4 regions of the Paenibacillus sp. FSL P4-0081 genome follow, and region 4 is predicted to be linked to each of the others. Evidence: riboswitches for the same ligand, from Rfam matches in the RefSeq annotation. Region 4 holds a riboswitch; each other region holds the start of a gene.
What was found. A riboswitch is a leader RNA that binds a small molecule or an ion and turns the genes downstream of it on or off. The one in region 4 is predicted to bind thiamine pyrophosphate.
Positions count from the first base shown of each region.

Region 1 (4,211 bases), 2.1 Mb from region 4:
TCGGAGCCTGAGTCAAGCCCCGTACCCGGGTCTAAAGAAGAGATTGCTTCGCTTGAGCGGATCAAGAGCCGTACCCTCGACCTTATTCAGACTGAACCGGCGCCTGAACTGCCTGCTGCTGTCCGCAAGCCGCGGCGGCGGGCAGCTATTGGAGCGGCGGCGGCCGCGATCCTTATGGCCGCAGGCCTGCTGGCGTTCTCCCCTGACGTCCAGGCAGGTCTAAAGCAAGCCCTTAGCTTCCTGCCCGGCTTCGGTACGGTTCTGGAGAGCAGCCCGGGCAGTCAGCTTTATGTTCTGGAGAAGCCCTACACTGCTTCCATAGGCAAGGGAAAGCTGACAGTCAATGCCGTACTTCTGCAGGAGAACAGCGGGACCATTACGCTGCGTGGACAGCAGACTCCCGTCATTACTGAATTTCAGGCAGACATTGGAGGGGACCGTTATACCTTTACTTCCAATATGCGGTCTTCTGCATCCGGAGACTGGTATGCAAGCTACAGTGCTGCACTTCCCGGAAATTTGGAGCTTGAAACCGCTGAACCGGTTACTCTGTATATCAATGCAGCAGCAGTCGGGCCACTGGTGCTTCAAGCACCGGTGACCGCCGATGATCTGCAGCATTTAGGCGCAAGCGATGTGCACCAGGATGTGCGGATTACGGCTTTTCCGGTTCGTCTGGATGACGGACTTGTCCGCGTTGAATTAGTTCCGGCCCTTTCAGATTCGTTCTCTGCCGTCCATTCTTATTCATTGGAGCCGCTGGTATCCTGGAATGGCCTGTATGTCGAGAATGCAGAGGGAGTCAAAGCAAAGGTTGAACCTCCTTCAACCATGGTCTACCCGTCGGAGTTCTCGTTCCGGGAATTGGCATCAGCTGAAGAACAGTCTTACAGGGTCGTCATCCCTTACATCGAAATAGCGGAACGAAAGGCACTCTCCCGGGAGGTCGTTCTGCCGCTGCCCGCCAGCGGGGAGAGTGCGCCCCTTCATATTACCGCTGAAATTGCCGGTTTCCCGGTAGAATTCACCCGCATTGAACGCAGCAGCGAAACGGCTGTCAGTGTAGATGTGGATGTGAAATTTGACCCGGGAGCGGCAAAGTCACTGACGCATTTCTTCATCCGCTATCCGGGTTCTGGGGACAAATATTCATACGGCTGGCAGGATACCGAGACATTCCCAAGAATCTTGAAGACTCTTCTTCTGGATGCAGAGCCCGGCGCGGATACGCTGCGTTTTAGAATGTCGGAGCCTCTATTCCTGCTCAAAGGCCCCTGGATTCTGCCGCTAAAGCTTGAAGATTAGGACGGGGAGACTGGACAACCGCAAGAGCGGCGTCTATAATACACCGTAAGAACATAGCAATACCCGTGAACTTCATAGAACCAGGGGTGCTGGAATTGGCCGGCTGAGATTGTATCCCACAAGATACTGACCCTTATACCTGATCTGGATAATGCCAGCGTAGGAATCTTCATTCAACCCCGAGCCCCTTCATGGGCCTGAAGTTGAACTCACCTTGCGCAAGTAACTGGCGTCCCGGTCTCCGGGGCGCTTTTTGGTATGGGTTACTCTGAATTTTGGAAGACTAGGGATTGCTGGAAGGAGAGAGAAGAGAAATGGGAGTCAAAAAAGTATTACCGCTGCTGCTCAGCTCTATGCTTGTGCTCGTGATGGCCGGATGCGGCAACGGGAACGTCAACCCGGGCAGCAATGCCGGAGGCAGCACACCTGCCGCCGGGAACAGCACCGCTGCACCTGAAGCAACCGCAGCCGCCAGTACCACCGACGCGCCTAAAGAATTGACCCCGGTTAAGATTGCGCTGGACTGGACGCCGAACACGAATCACACCGGCCTGTATACCGCCAAGGAGCTGGGATATTACGCGGAGGAAGGTCTTGACGTGGAGATCGTGCAGCCGGGTGCTGCCGGATCTGACACCATGGTTACTTCCGGTGAAGCCCAGTTTGGCATCAGTGCACAGGAGGCGCTCACCCTGGCCCGCCTGCAGGATGTGCCGCTCGTCTCCATCGCCGCTATCATTCAGCATAATACCTCCGGCTTTGCCGCTCCGAAGGACCGCAACATTAAGACGCCGAAAGACTTCGAAGGCAAAACCTACGGAGGCTGGGGCTCTCCAGCGGAAGAAGCAGCTATGAAAGCCATCATGGACCCCGATGGCGGAGACGTCTCCAAAGTGAAATTGGTGAATATCGGCGAAGCTGACTTCTTCACTGCGGTGAAACGCGATATCGACTTTGCCTGGATCTTCTACGCCTGGACCGGGATCGAAGCCGAGCTGCGCGGCGAGCCGCTGGATATGCTGTACCTGAAGGATTATGCGCCGCAGCTGGATTACTACACACCGGTGCTGACCACCAGTGAGAAGGAAATCGCCGAGCATCCGGAAGTGGTGAAGGCTTTCCTCAAAGCTACGTCGAAAGGTTACCAATACGCGATCGACCATCCGGAAGAAGCGGCCACGGTCCTGTCTGATGCCGTGCCTGATCTTGATCCCGAGCTGGTGCTGGCCAGCCAGAAATGGCTCAGCCCGAAATACAAGGACGATGCCGCCCGCTGGGGTGAGCAGAAGCTAGAAATCTGGCAGAATTATGCCGAGTGGATGTACGGCCTGAAGCTGCTGGACAAACCGCTCGATGCCGCAAGTACATTTACGAATGAATTTTTGCCGGAAGGCCCATAAACACCGGTTGGAATAGTAATGACACTAACTCACATGAGAGGAATGAATAATAAATGGCTAATACACTGCTTAGCATTCAGGTAATTCCCAAGGCTCCAAACAATGAGGATTCGATCCCTTACGTGGACACTGCGATTGAGGTAATTCAGAAGTCGGGGGTTAAACACCAGGTGAATCCGCTTGATACCACCATGGAAGGCGAGCTCACGGAGCTGCTGGAAGTTGTACGTCAGATGCATGAGGCACTGATTGCCTCCGGCAGCCCGAGCGTGATCTCCCAGATCAAGATCGCCCATAATCCCAGCGGCATCAGCATGGACAAGCTGACGGAGAAATACCGGCCGTGAGAAGCACCTGGAGACAAATCTGGCCGCCCCTTGTGGCGGTCATCTTTTTTCTGGGCGCATGGCAAATTGCGGTATCGGTGTTCCATATCCCGGCCTGGCAGCTGCCCAGCCCGTCCGATATCGCGCGTGAATCACGCGGCAATGCCTCCGGGATCTGGGCGCATACGGCCGCAACGCTGCGGCTGACCCTGATCGGCTTCCCGGTCGGCACCGGCATCGGCCTCATTGTGGCTCTGCTGCTCCATCTGCTGCCCTGGCTTAAGCGAGCGCTCTACCCGCTGCTGATCCTCAGCCAGAATGTGCCCTCCATTGCCCTTGGACCGCTGCTGATTATCTGGTTCGGCTTCGGCCTGCTGCCCAAAATCGTCCTGATCACCCTCGTCTGCTTCTTCCCGGTTGCCGTAGCGGCCATGGGCGGGCTGGCGCAAAGCGACAGGGTAATGTTGAACTATATGAAAATGGCCGGTGCAAGCAACTGGCAGATCTTCACCAAGCTGGAGCTACCCGGCTCCCTGCCCTCCCTGTTCTCAGGGCTCAAAATCTCCGCGACCTATGCCGTCATGGGCGCAGTGGTTGCCGAGTGGATTGGCGCGGACAAAGGGATCGGCTATTATATGCTGCTGCAGAAGGCCTCTTACCGCACGGACCGGATGTTCGTGGCCATTGTCATTATTGTGCTGCTGAGTCTGGTGCTGTTTGCACTGATTGCCTTGCTGGAGAAATGGCTCGTGCGCTGGAAACCGCGCAAGGAAGCTTAACACGCACAGGGTAACAATACACGCTATACTGAGCACGTTTGAGATAAAGCCTTAAGTACAAAAATTCTATATAGAAGGAGCTGACCGAAGTGTCTCCACTCACGAATACTGTACAGCTCAAGAAGGACGTCCCCGGCAGCAGCCTTGACGAGCCCAGAAGCGCACCGCCTGCACTTGAAGTCAGCAGCGTCTCCAAATCGTTCACGCACCGCCGCCGGGAGACGCCTGTGCTGGATCAGGTGTCGCTGACGGTAGAGCCGCAGGAATTCGTCTCGATTGTCGGTCCTTCCGGCTGCGGCAAAAGCACCCTGTTCCACATTATCGGCGGCCTGACGCTGCCGGACGCCGGAACCGTCAGCATGGACGGCATCCCGGTTACCGGGCAGCGCGGCAAGATCAGC
Region 1 is NZ_CP009280.1:530,442-534,652, reverse strand. Features, by position in the region: gene P40081_RS02365 (hypothetical protein) at 1-1,305, shown strand, start outside; TPP riboswitch at 1,378-1,488, shown strand; gene P40081_RS02360 (ABC transporter substrate-binding protein) at 1,620-2,705, shown strand; gene P40081_RS02355 (thiamine-binding protein) at 2,759-3,052, shown strand; gene P40081_RS02350 (ABC transporter permease) at 3,049-3,810, shown strand; gene P40081_RS02345 (ABC transporter ATP-binding protein) at 3,900-4,211, shown strand, end outside.
Region 1: it holds a riboswitch for thiamine pyrophosphate, as region 4 does, so the genes downstream of both, P40081_RS02360 (ABC transporter substrate-binding protein) here and P40081_RS10990 (thiamine phosphate synthase) in region 4, are expected to answer to the same signal.

Region 2 (4,211 bases), 2.5 Mb from region 4:
TCGATTCACTCCCTATACTTGGATAATGCTATTTACGCCAACGGTTGTGCATGGTTTCACATAATAGGGAGAAGAATCTTGTGCTATTCGCGCATAAGAAAAGCTGCCCTCACGCCTTTTACAGCATGGGACAGCAGGGAAATAGCTATAGGAGACTTGCCTTTTTACAGCGACCTGCTCAATCTGTAGGAATTACGGATATCATGCGAAATCCGCATGCTGCAGAATTTAGGACCGCACATAGAGCAGAAATGAGCTTGCTTCGCCCCCTCCGCAGGAAGCGTCTCATCATGATACTCCAGCGCCCTTTCCGGGTCCAGAGAGAGATGGAACTGGTCTCGCCAGCGAAACTCGAACCGTGCCTTGGACAGCGCATTATCCCTGTCCTGTGCACCCGGATGCCCCTTGGCGAGGTCTGCGGCATGTGCAGCGATCTTGTAGGTAATGACTCCCTCGCGCACGTCATTCTTGTTAGGCAGACCTAAATGCTCCTTGGGTGTAACGTAACACAGCATAGCCGTCCCGAGCCAGCCGATCATCGCCGCCCCGATGGCTGAAGTGATATGATCATAACCGGGTGCAATATCGGTAGTGAGCGGACCCAGGGTGTAAAAAGGGGCTTCCCGGCAAATCTCGAGCTGCTTGTCCATATTCTCCTTAATCTTGTGCATCGGCACATGCCCCGGGCCCTCAACCATTACCTGAACATCGTGCTTCCAGGCCAGCGCTGTCAGCTCTCCCAGTGTCTCCAGCTCAGCGAATTGAGCTTCGTCATTGGCATCTGCAATAGAACCCGGACGAAGTCCGTCCCCCAGAGAGAAGGCCACATCATACGTCTTCATAATCTCACATATAGCTTCGAAGTGTGTGTACAGAAAGTTCTCCTGCTGATGGGCAAGGCACCAAGCGGCCATAATCGAGCCGCCCCGTGATACGATTCCCGTCATTCTTCCGGCAGTCAGCGGAATATAGCGCTGTAGCACCCCGGCATGAATGGTAAAGTAATCGACCCCCTGCTCCGCCTGCTCAATCAGCGTGTCGCGATAGAGCTCCCAGGTTAAATCCTCGGCTATGCCGTTCACCTTTTCGAGCGCCTGGTATAAGGGCACCGTGCCGACAGGCACAGGAGAATTGCGTATAATCCATTCACGGGTGGTATGAATCTTGGAGCCGGTGGAGAGGTCCATGATGGTGTCGGCCCCCCAGCGGGTTGCCCACCGCATCTTCTCCACTTCCTCTTCAATAGAAGAAGACACCGCAGAATTTCCGATGTTCGCATTGATCTTAACCAGGAAGTTACGGCCAATAATCATCGGCTCGCTCTCGGGATGATTGATGTTTGCCGGAATAATGGCCCGTCCGGCGGCCACCTCATCCCTTACGAATTCCGGCCGGGTATTCTCGCGGATCGCGATATACTCCATTTCCGAAGTAATGATCCCTTGCCGCGCATAATGCAGCTGGGTAACATTGTTGCCCGCATGTGCCCGCAGGGGACTCCGCTGCAGCCCTGGATAAGCCTCTGCGGGCGGCCCGCCCCTGCGGATTCCATTATCCTGCGGCTGCACAGCTCTTCCGGTGTATTCCTCCGAATCGCCACGCTCCGCAATCCAGCATAAACGGTGCGGCGGCAGCCCCCTCCGAATGTCAGCCTCTTGCGCAGCATCGGTGTAAATTCCGCTTGTGTCATAGACACGCAGCGGTTCGTTCTCCTCTTCCCCGGCAACGCCCTCGGTTCTGCTGAGGCTGATCTCCCGCATCGGAACCTGAATATCCGGGCGCGAGCCCTCTACATACACTTTGCGGCTTGCAGGAAATCGGGAAAGGTCCACCTCTTCGTTCTTCATCATTTCTGGCATTCTAATCTCCTCCTCTTCGCTCTATGAGCCAATCAGATAAGATTTCACGCAGCAGACTGAGCCGAAGAATCATGTATAGCACAAGGCATCTGAATTCTTGCAAGTCAAAAAGCCGCTCCACCTGGAGCGGCTTTATCAAAGGAACAGCCCAATAAGACTGTATTCAAAAAAAGGTCCGACTCCACTTTCCTACGCTGGTATGATCCAGATCAGGTTCAAGGGTCCGGAAATTCACTTTTCCCGTCTCAGCCTATTCAGGCTCCCCTAGTGGGTATCTTATCTAATTAAATACATTCTACTGGTATAGGATTTTTTTGTAAACCCGTAAATAACAAGAACCTTCTCCGGTTATTTATCGAGCGATTCGCTCCAGTCATGCACCATCGTGCCTTCCAGGAACTTCTCGGCATCCATGGCGGCCATACAGCCGGTTCCGGCTGCCGATATGGCTTGACGGTAACGCGTATCCTGCACGTCGCCGCAAGCGAATACGCCGGGAATATTCGTCTCTGTGGTGCCCGGGTTAACCACTATATAGCCATTGGCATCGGTGTTAATCTGCCCGCCTAAGAAAGCGGTATTCGGTGTATGTCCGATAGCGACAAATACACCATCCGCTTCCACCAGCTCGGTAAGTCCCGTCTCATTGTTAAGGACGGTGATGCCCTTAACTCCGGTATCGCCGACGGTTACCTCAAGCGGCGTGCGGTTCAGTGCCCATGACACCTTGCTGTTGTCGCGTGCGCGGTCCTGCATGATCTTCGAAGCACGCAGCTCCGGACGGCGGTGCACCAGCGTTACGCTGGAAGCAAAGCGGGTCAGGAAGCTGGCTTCCTCCATCGCGGAATCGCCGCCGCCGACCACGACAATTTTTTTGTTACGGAAAAAGAATCCGTCACAGGTCGCACAGGTGCTGACCCCGCGTCCTACATTCTCCTGCTCGCCCGGGATACCCAGGTATCTGGCGGAGGCGCCGGTCGAAATAATGACCGACTCCGCTTCCAGTACACCCATTCCGTCTACAGTCACCTTGAACGGACGCTGTGAGAAGTCAACCGACTCCACCCAGCCATTCTTGAATTCAGCGCCGAAGCGTTCGGCCTGCTTACGCATGTTGTCCATCAGATCAGGACCCAGAATTCCTTCAGGGAAGCCTGGAAAGTTCTCCACTTCTGTCGTCGTTGTCAGCTGTCCTCCCGGCTGCAAGCCTTCAATTACGAGCGGGCTCAGGTTCGCGCGCGCCAGATAAATCGCGGCAGTCAGCCCGGCCGGGCCTGTTCCGATTACAATCGTTTTGTACATTACATTGGCCTCCTTACAAGTAGGTTTGTATTTACAAGTGGAAACGGCTTTATCGTCCTTTTATTAAGACGGTACCGTTTCAGCGAGAAATATAAGGATAAGTTATCGTGAGAAACGTATAGATTCTTATATTTGAAAAAAGGGTTCAAATATTGTTGGTGGACGGCGACAAGCCGTCCGTTCCCGGCAGCATGCCCTGGGTATCGCATTCACTGTCGATCCGCCGTGCATAGCGGCTTACCATGGAGACCGAGACGCCGTAACGCTGTGCCGCCTCGCGGAAGGTGACCGGACGCCCGTGCAGCCTGGCAGTCAGATACTCCAGTGCCGCACACCAGCCGCCGTCATTGCGGAATAACGGTACATCCGGATACAGGCTGCCGATGAACTGCTTCCAGATAAACTCTGCATCCTTCTTCTGCACAGCATCATATCTCCGGTCCATCATGGCCACCGTATGATCGATAATCCGCTGCCAGTCTTCCTTCCATTCAGCCGGGCCCTTGGGGCTGGAAGCCGCTTGCAACGGCTCTTCCTCAGGAGCTGCAGCTTCTTCCAGATTCTCTCCAATCAGCCGCTGCAGGCTGAACAGCGCCGCCTCCTGCAGCCGGTCCTCCTGGAGCGGCTGATGCTCCAGAACTCCGCGCAGTACCTCGGACATCTCCTCATCCTCAATCCAGCGCAGGGCTTCGGTCACCTGGAGCTTCGTGGAGGAATCGCCGTAGCGCAGCGCCCAGAAGAACGAGGCGCGCAGCAGCGGATTGTTCCGTACTTCTTCGGTGAACTTGCCTGTATTCCCCTTCCACTGCTTAAGCTGCTCCTGGAAAGGCAATTGGTAATTATAGCTGACAGCAGGCATAGGTCTGTCTTCTCCCCGGGCTTGCTGGAGCTGGGACAGGAAGAATGCCGGCACGGCCGACTCAGGGTCCAGCTTCGCAGCCTGTCTCCAGCAGCGCAGGGCTTCAGTGTAGAGGCCGCTGTTGCTGGCCGCTGCTGCGCAGTAATGATACAGGCCGGCGTCTCCGGCGACCTCTTCATCCTTCAGCAGAC
Region 2 is NZ_CP009280.1:160,056-164,266, reverse strand. Features, by position in the region: gene thiC (phosphomethylpyrimidine synthase ThiC) at 165-1,859, opposite strand; TPP riboswitch at 2,029-2,135, opposite strand; gene trxB (thioredoxin-disulfide reductase) at 2,208-3,161, opposite strand; gene P40081_RS00795 (tetratricopeptide repeat protein) at 3,307-4,211, opposite strand, start outside.
Region 2: it holds a riboswitch for thiamine pyrophosphate, as region 4 does, so the genes downstream of both, thiC (phosphomethylpyrimidine synthase ThiC) here and P40081_RS10990 (thiamine phosphate synthase) in region 4, are expected to answer to the same signal.

Region 3 (4,211 bases), 1.1 Mb from region 4:
CGACATGGGAATACTGAAACAAGGCGCCAGAGACCAGACTGAGTCCGCAAACCACCAGCCAGCGCACCCCGATCCGGTCGAACAGAATTCCGGCAATTGGCATCATCAGCCCGGAAGCAATGGCCTGCGGCAGCAGGGTCAATCCGGTATCAAATGCGCCGAAGCCGCGGGCCTGCTGCAGAAACTGCGGCAGTAGAAATAAAGCACCATATAAGCCGAACTGGGCGATCCACTGCACAATAATTCCGGTGGTGAAATCCACGGATTTCAGAATCCGCAGCTCCAGTAAAGGGGTCCTGGAACGCAGCTCGGCAATGACAAAGGCAATCAGTGCAACAGCTCCCAGAGATAACCCGATTAGCGTTTTGTCCGAGGTCCAGCTCTGCGCACCCTGACTTACACCGTAAGTGAGTGAAGCAAAAGCCAGTGGTCCGAGCACCATTCCGAATTTATCCATGCCGGGAACGGTGTTCTTCGCCGCATTCGGCAGCTTTCGCAGCCCGATCAGCACACAGATAATACCGATGGGGATATTAATCAGGAAGATCCAGCGCCAGGAGTGGTATTCCACCAGCCAGCCTGACAATACAGGACCAATCGCCGGAGCGAACAGCACGGGAATTCCCATAATCCCCATAACAACGCCGACTTTACTCTTCGGAGCCAGTCTGTACACATAAGCCATCCCGACCGGGAGCACACAGCCCCCTCCAAGACCCTGCAATACCCGGAAAACGACCAGCCATTCTGCACTGCTTGGCGTTGCACACAGAATGGAGCCGATCGTAAACACAATAACAGCTGTCAAAAAGACGTTCTTAGCCCCGAACCGGTCAGACAGCCAGCCTGACAGCGGAATGACCGAAGCCTGCGCCAGCATATACCCGGTTACGACCCACTGCAGCGTATGCAGGTCTGTATTGAAATCCACTACCAGTCTGGACAATGCCACATTCATTGCCGTACTATCCAGCACGACCATAAATACGCCGGCAATAATCGCCAGCAGCGGAACTAGAATGCCGGATAACCGGAAATCGGCATCCTGCTTCAAGGTCTGATCCATACTCCTTCTCCTCCTGAAGTGTCCGCTTCAACTACGTTGACCTGCGGGCAGGTTTGTCTATATAATTAGTGAACGGACAATTGTCCGCGTTCGCATTTCATAGTCTACGGACAATTGTCCGATGTGTCAAGCGGAATACGCCAATTCCCCACACTTGATTCGTTTACCGGCAGAATAGAGATTTCTTAGGACGCACTGTAGGCATAAATGTTGTATATTTTGCAGCTTTGATTCATGGATAGCCGGGTTTCCGGATGGATTGTTGTATGAAATGCAAGAATAGTTCTGCTAAACTGCTTGAACAAGCTGAAATAATGCATTTTATACAACAATTTGGGATTTAGGCCGATCGAATGAGGGAAATGTTGTATTATGGGCAGGATTTACTTTATATGAAAGGGGATATCATGAAAAAAACAGAAACGGAAGTTGAACCTGTAACATCAGCAGCTCCGGACAATACAGAGAACACAGAGAACAAAGATAACACAGTGAACAGAGACATCGCTGCAAAAGAACCCGCCGATCCTTATATGCAGCGGATACTCGAGGCGGCCCGCCAGCTGTTCACCGAGAGCGGCCTCGAAGCTGTCAGTATGTACGGCATCGCCAAACGGGCCGGTATAGGGCAGGGATCGCTCTACCGCCGCTTCACTGATAAGGGCGAAATCTGTTCGGCCCTGCTGCTGGACAGCACCGAGCAGTTTCTGTCGGGGATGGAACAGCAGCTTGCTGCCAGCGCTGGTGAAACGGCTGCCCTCGCGCATCTGCAGAGCAGCATTGAGCAGGTCGTTGGTTTCATTGAGCAATATGCGGAGCTCTTGAACATGATCAAATCCGAATTCACCGGCAAGAAGCAGCTTACCCAGTTCGAACATCCTTTTTTCCAGCGGCTCGGGGTGATTATGGGTGAACTTCTGCACCGCGCATCCGCGAATGGAGAGATTATCGGGATCGATCCCCGCTTCGCTGCCACAGCGCTGATCTCTGTACTTAGTCCCGATCTTTACCTGTATGAACAGAAACGGAACGGCTCCTCCAAAGAGGAAATCTCGCGGGGAATTGTTGCGTTGTTCATCACCGGCCTCTCCAAGCGCTGAGCACAGGCTCTTTACAAGCGGGGAAATTATGGTATATTAAGTAGCAATTACGAATTCAATAGCACCTGTTATTTCACTAGGGGAGTCGGCCGACTGAGACGGAGCTTAAGCTCCGGACCCTTGGAACCTGATCTGGATCATACCAGCGGAGGGAAGTGGAGCAGAATGTATCAGCGGTTCCGCGTCTTTGCAAACTGACTGTACCTTCAGGCCCATTCATTTCCTCCGGAAATGGATGGGTCTTTCTTGTTTTCGTAGCGTAATCACTTTTCCCTAAGGAGGCTTGCTTCCCCATCCTATGATCAACATCGCTAACCTGTCCTATTCTTTCGGCGCAGCTTCAAGGGCTCCGGTCTTCTCCGGAATCTCCATGAAGGTCCGCCGCGGCGAGTTCATCTCCGTCGTGGGTGCCAGCGGCTGCGGCAAAAGCACGCTGTTCAAGATTATCGCCGGCCTGCTGGAACCCGGCAGCGGCGAGGTTTCCCTGGACGGGCAACCGCCTAATAGCGCCTCGGAGCGGCTCGGCCAGGTCGGCTATATGCCGCAGCGGGATCTCCTGCTGCCCTGGAGAACCGTACTGGACAATTGCCTGCTGCCCTGGGAACTGAAGCGGAGCGGCTCCAAAGAGGAAGCCGTTATTCAGATCCGCAGCATGCTGCAGCAGTTCGGTCTTGGTGATTCGGGGGCTGCGTATCCGCATGAGCTGTCGGGCGGCATGCGCCAGCGGGTTGCGGTACTCCGCACCATTGCCGCCGGGAATGATCTGCTCCTGCTGGACGAGCCGTTCGGGGCACTGGACGCCATAACCAAGCGGGAGCTTCACCGCTGGCTGCTGGAATTATGGTCAGGACTGGACAAGACTGTGCTGTTCATTACCCATGACCTTGAAGAAGCGCTTCTGCTTAGTGACCGCATCTATCTGATGACCGGCAGTGCCGGGGGCGGTATGCAGGAGTTCATCACCGGTCTTCCCCGCCCCAGACATCATAGTCAGAATTACGAACCGCAGTTTGTTGCCCTGCGGCAGGATTTGGAGCTGAAGCTGTATGACAACCGTCTTCTATAGAAGATTGCTGCGGGAGTACAGCCCGGCTATTCTGCTTGTGCTGCTGATTCTTGCGGTCTGGGAAACGGTGTCCCGGCTGGGGCTGATTCCTCCGTTCATCCTGCCGGCTCCCACTGCCATCTGGATTGCTCTGATGGAAGACAGGCATTTACTCTTCGGCGTTCACCTGCCTGCAACGCTGCTTGAGGTACTAACAGGCTTCGCTCTGTCCGTCTTCTGCGGCAGTCTGCTGGGAACGGGCATGCATCTGTTCAGGCCGCTGGCCAAAGCGCTGTATCCGCTGCTGATTATCAGCCAGACGATTCCGCTGGTTGCCCTCTCTCCCCTGTTTATCATGTGGTTCGGCTATACCTTGTGGAGCAAGGTTGCCGTAGTGTTCCTGACCGCCTTCTTCCCGGTGGTTGTCGGCATCTACGATGGGCTGGGCAAGAATACGGAGCAGTACCGCGAGCTGTTGTTGACGCTTGGCGCGAACCGCTGGCAGATTCTCCGCAAGGCTGCTGTTCCGCTGGCCCTGCCGTCCTTTTTCTCCGGACTGAAGCTGTCGGTGGTGTACTGCGTCATTGGCGCTACCATCGGCGAATGGCTTGGAGGCAGCCGGGGGCTTGGTTATTTCAGCCGGAGAATGGCCGGCAATCTGCAAAGTGCCGAGATGTTTGCCGCTGTTGTGCTGTTGTCCGCCCTTGGGATCACTTTGTTTCTTTGTATTGCTACTCTCGAGAAGTTATTTCTGAAGAAAAGAGGACGTTATTCATGACTCCAATCCGCTATAACCGTTATCACTACACCCGTAGTACTCAACCTTATAAGTTGCTGCCTTATGTATTGCTCCTGTCTGTTCTTTTGGTGCTGCCGGGCTGCGCCGGCAATAACGGGTCGGCTGGCAATAACGTGCCGGCTGGCTCCGGCTCATCATCGGCATCATCCGCTCCGGCGGCAGCCGCAGACGGTACAGCCCATAAGCTGACGATCATGCTCG
Region 3 is NZ_CP009280.1:3,703,718-3,707,928, reverse strand. Features, by position in the region: gene P40081_RS15755 (DHA2 family efflux MFS transporter permease subunit) at 1-1,066, opposite strand, end outside; gene P40081_RS15750 (TetR/AcrR family transcriptional regulator) at 1,474-2,166, shown strand; TPP riboswitch at 2,235-2,337, shown strand; gene P40081_RS15745 (ABC transporter ATP-binding protein) at 2,450-3,232, shown strand; gene P40081_RS15740 (ABC transporter permease) at 3,213-3,989, shown strand; gene P40081_RS15735 (ABC transporter substrate-binding protein) at 3,986-4,211, shown strand, end outside.
Region 3: it holds a riboswitch for thiamine pyrophosphate, as region 4 does, so the genes downstream of both, P40081_RS15745 (ABC transporter ATP-binding protein) here and P40081_RS10990 (thiamine phosphate synthase) in region 4, are expected to answer to the same signal.

Region 4 (4,211 bases):
CCGGGATTCTCCGGTCAGAATCAGAATGTGGCGCAGCCCTGTGGCTGCGATTGTTTCCGCTTCCCGCCGGACCTCCTCCAGTGTCAGTTTTTTGCGCGGAAAATCATAGATAGAGCTAAAGCTGCAGTAGGTACAATGGTTGACGCAGAAATCAGCCAGATACATCGGTGTAAACAGCTGCATCACATGACCGAATTGCGTACGTGTCAATCTATGCGCCTTCTGCGCCATCTCTTCGAGGTAAGGCTCCGCTGCCGGTGACAGCAAAGCCATCAGCCCGTCCTCGTCCAGCCGCTCCAGACGAAGCGCCCGCTTCACATCAAGCGCAGTATACTGCTTCCATGCCCCCTCGTAGGGAAGCTTGTCCAGCCGTGTCAGCCTATCATAAAAGCTCATGTCCTTCCCCCCTCTTCATAAACAGCATCAGTCATGCCAGAAATCCGGTCAGCGGCGAAGAAGCTGCGGCTGTCTCTTCCACCGGCCCCAGCCCGGCCAGATAGGCCTTCCGCCCCGCCGACACCGCTTCGCGGAATGCCTCCGCCATCAGCTGCGGGTCCCGGGCGGTGGCAATTGCCGTATTCAGCAGCACAGCGGCTGCGCCCATTTCCATCGCCTCAGCAGCCTCGGAGGGTCTGCCAATACCGGCATCCACGATGATGGGCAGACCCGTTTCTGATATCAGAATCCGGATCAGCTCCTTGGTCTGCAGCCCGCGGTTAGAGCCGATTGGCGCTCCCAGCGGCATGACGGCTGCAGCTCCGGCCGCCTTCAGCCGGAGTGCGGCTGACAGATCAGGACTCATGTAGGGCAGAACTACGAAACCCTCCGCAGCTAGGATTTCCGTGGCTCGGATCGTCTCGGTATTATCAGGCAGCAGATATTTCTGATCATTGATAACCTCAATCTTCACCCAGTCTCCCAGCCCCGCTGACCTTGCCAGCCGGGCAATGCGTACCGCTTCCTCTGCGGTGCGCGCACCGGAGGTATTGGGCAACAGCGTCATGTGGGAAGGAATATGGCTGATAATATTGTCCTTGCTCTCCGGATCTACCCGGCGCAGGGCAACCGTAATGACCTGTGAACCCGAGCGGGCGATCACTTCGGGAATAAGAGTATTGCGGCTGTATTTTCCGGTCCCGATGAACAGTCTGCTCGTTAAAGTAACTCCTCCAATAATCAAAGGATCCTGCATCATATCGCCTCCTGTGATAAGTCGTTGCCTTTATCTTAATTGCGTATTGGCGTATTGGCGTATTGGCATTCTTGCATCTGCCGCACGCACAGTTACCAGTTACCTAGCCTCCGCCGACAAAATGAACCAGCTCAACTCGGTCACCTTCATTCAGCAATGTATCTTCATAAACCTCTCTGCCGGCAAGCTCACCATTCAGCTCCACAATAACCAGCTTCCCGGTCCACTCAGGCCGGGCCAGAAGATCAGCCAGCGTCCGGCAGCTCTCTTCATACCATCCTCTGCGTCCGTTAACGGTCAAATTCATTCCAGTTCACCTCCTTTGCCCGGTATGGGGGTCATTCAGGACTTCAGCATATGCTGCAGCCTGAACGGATGATCTGTAAGCCTCAGCGGCGCCAGCAGGATCCGTCGCTCCGCATATCCCGGACATTACGGCTATTCCGGCAGCCCCCTTCGACAGAACGATTCCGGTATTGCCCGGTGTGATGCCTCCGATAGCAATCAGCGGTATACTGCTGGAGCGGACAGCCACTTCCAGCTGCTCCAGGCCCCGTTCCCGCTGTCCGGGCTTGCAGGCCGTGGGAAATACATGTCCATACAGACAAAAGTCCGCTCCCTGCTGTCCGGCGCGTGCCGCTTCCTCCGGGGAATGCACCGACCTGCCCAGCCGCAGGCCCGGGGCAATACCGCTCGCCTTGGCAGGCGGCAGGCTGTGCCAGGCCAATTGGACGCCGGCTGCCCCTGCTGCCAGAGCCACATCAATCCGGTCATTAATAACCAGCTTTGAGGGCGGAACCCCCGCTTGCAGCAACCGCTCTGCGGCAGCCAGAAGCTCAAGTGCGGACAGGGCTTTTTCCCGGAGATGGATATAATCCACCATGGTATGTACAGCAGCAGCCAGTCCGGCAAACTGCTCCGGATTCAGCCTCCCGTCCGAGATCAAATGGATTTCTTTCAGCACCTTCACCTTCCCTTCTATACGGCATTCCTGAAAATACAAAAAGACCGCCCCCTGTATCAGGAAGCAGTCCGGAATATAAGCAGGAATACCGGGTAATCCGTTACCCCCGCTGCATTATTCATTCTCCACTTCCCTACGCTGGTATAAACCAGATCAGGTTCAAAGGGTCCGAACAGATATGTCCGTCTCAGCCTTGCGGCACCCCTAGTGATCGTTCATATTCTATTGTTCTTGCAGTTTGTATATTAGCATATTATTCCTGTAAGAGCTATTCTTTAATAGATTCAATTATTAAGTCCAGCGGGTTTAAGCGGCAAAAAAGCCAGCCTTCCGGCTGACTTTTCATCTGTTGAACGTTTGATTCTTTAAACCAGTATAAACTTATCCGGCTTACAAAGCAGTGCCAATGGTCAGCCGTTAACGATCTCGCCGCCGTTAACATGCATGACCTGACCGCTCACATAAGAGGAATCGTCGGAGGCCAGATATACATAAGCCGGTGCCAGCTCTTCAGGCTGTCCCGGACGCTTCATCGGCTGGGTGCCGCCGAATTCACTGACCTTCTTCGCGTCAAACGTAGACGGAATCAGCGGCGTCCAGATCGGTCCCGGTGCTACCGCGTTCACGCGGATGCCTTTGTCTGCGAGATTCATCGACAGGGAGCGGGTGAAGCTGAGAATTGCTCCTTTGGTGGACGAATAGTCCAGCAGCTGCGGGCTGCCGCGGTACGCCGTGATAGACGTAGTGTTGATGATCGTGGAGCCTTTTTTGAGATGGGGCATCGCTGCCTTGGTCAGATAGAACATGGAGAATATATTCGTCCGGAACGTCCGCTCCAGCTGCTCGGCGGTAATGTCCTCAATGGTCTCCTGCGGATGCTGCTCTGCCGCATTGTTAATCAGGATGTCCAGCTTGCCGAGTCCCTCAATGGTTTTATTAATCAGATCCTGACAGAAGGCCTCAACCCCGATATCACCGGAGATCAGAATACACTTCCGCCCCTCCTGCTCCACCTGGCGCTTGGTTTCTTCCGCATCTTCATGCTCATTCAGATAGGATATCACTACATCTGCGCCTTCTTTGGCAAAATGAACGGCAACCGCACGACCGATTCCGCTGTCCCCTCCGGTAATGAGTGCGGCCTTGCCCAGCAGCTTGCCTGCTGCCTTGTAAGCTGAGGTTTCAAACTCCGGAAGCGGGTTCATCTCGCTTTCAATTCCGGGCTGCTGGTCCTGTACCTGCGGAGGCAGGGTTTTGACGGGTTGTTTGCTGGTGTCTGGCATAATCCATTCTCCTTTCGCTGTACCGTTATACTGTTTTTACTAATCATGTTAGGTTGGCTAAAAGTCTGGTGTTTATGCATCATACTTGCCTAGCAAAAATCGCTTTACGTTATTTTACTTACCACATAGGGAAGCCGGCCAAACAGAAAATCTTGAGTCCAACGCGTTCCCGCTCCATTTTAGAGCCTGCAGAAGGAGAGTTATCCTCATGTCCAAAAAATCAAAAAGCATCATCGTTGCCGTCAAAGGTGTCATCCTGTATCAGGGCAGAATCCTCATCGTCAAGCGGGCTGCCGCCGATTCTGCAGGTGCCGGAAGCTGGGAATGTGCCGGAGGCAAAATCGAATTCGGTGAAAGCCTGGAGGCTGCACTGGAAAGAGAAATTCTTGAGGAAACCGGACTGGCGGTTACGACAGAACGTATCCTTTATGCGGTGACCCTGCTCACTGACCCTGCTAGACAGGTAGTGATTATCACCTATTTATGCCGCGCAGCCCGTGGCGAAATCCAGCTCTCGGAAGAGCATACCGATTACCGCTGGTGCACCGTGAGCGAAATGAACGCCCTGCTGCCGCCGCAGATTATCGCTGACTTTCAGGAGCACGGCATTTTTGAGCTGGAAGGGTTGTTACGGTAAGTAATGAACGGTTTCTACAAGAATATTATATATATCCGGACATTTTTATATCCTATACTTTCTCTTGGAAGACAACCATCTTCACTGGAGGGTTCACTATCTGCCATGGGAAATGAAAATGAGATTATACGATTG
Region 4 is NZ_CP009280.1:2,612,241-2,616,451, reverse strand. Features, by position in the region: gene thiH (2-iminoacetate synthase ThiH) at 1-396, opposite strand, end outside; gene P40081_RS11000 (thiazole synthase) at 428-1,192, opposite strand; gene thiS (sulfur carrier protein ThiS) at 1,296-1,499, opposite strand; gene P40081_RS10990 (thiamine phosphate synthase) at 1,506-2,195, opposite strand; TPP riboswitch at 2,270-2,372, opposite strand; gene P40081_RS10985 (SDR family oxidoreductase) at 2,567-3,439, opposite strand; gene P40081_RS10980 (NUDIX hydrolase) at 3,648-4,076, shown strand; gene P40081_RS10975 (amidohydrolase family protein) at 4,182-4,211, shown strand, end outside.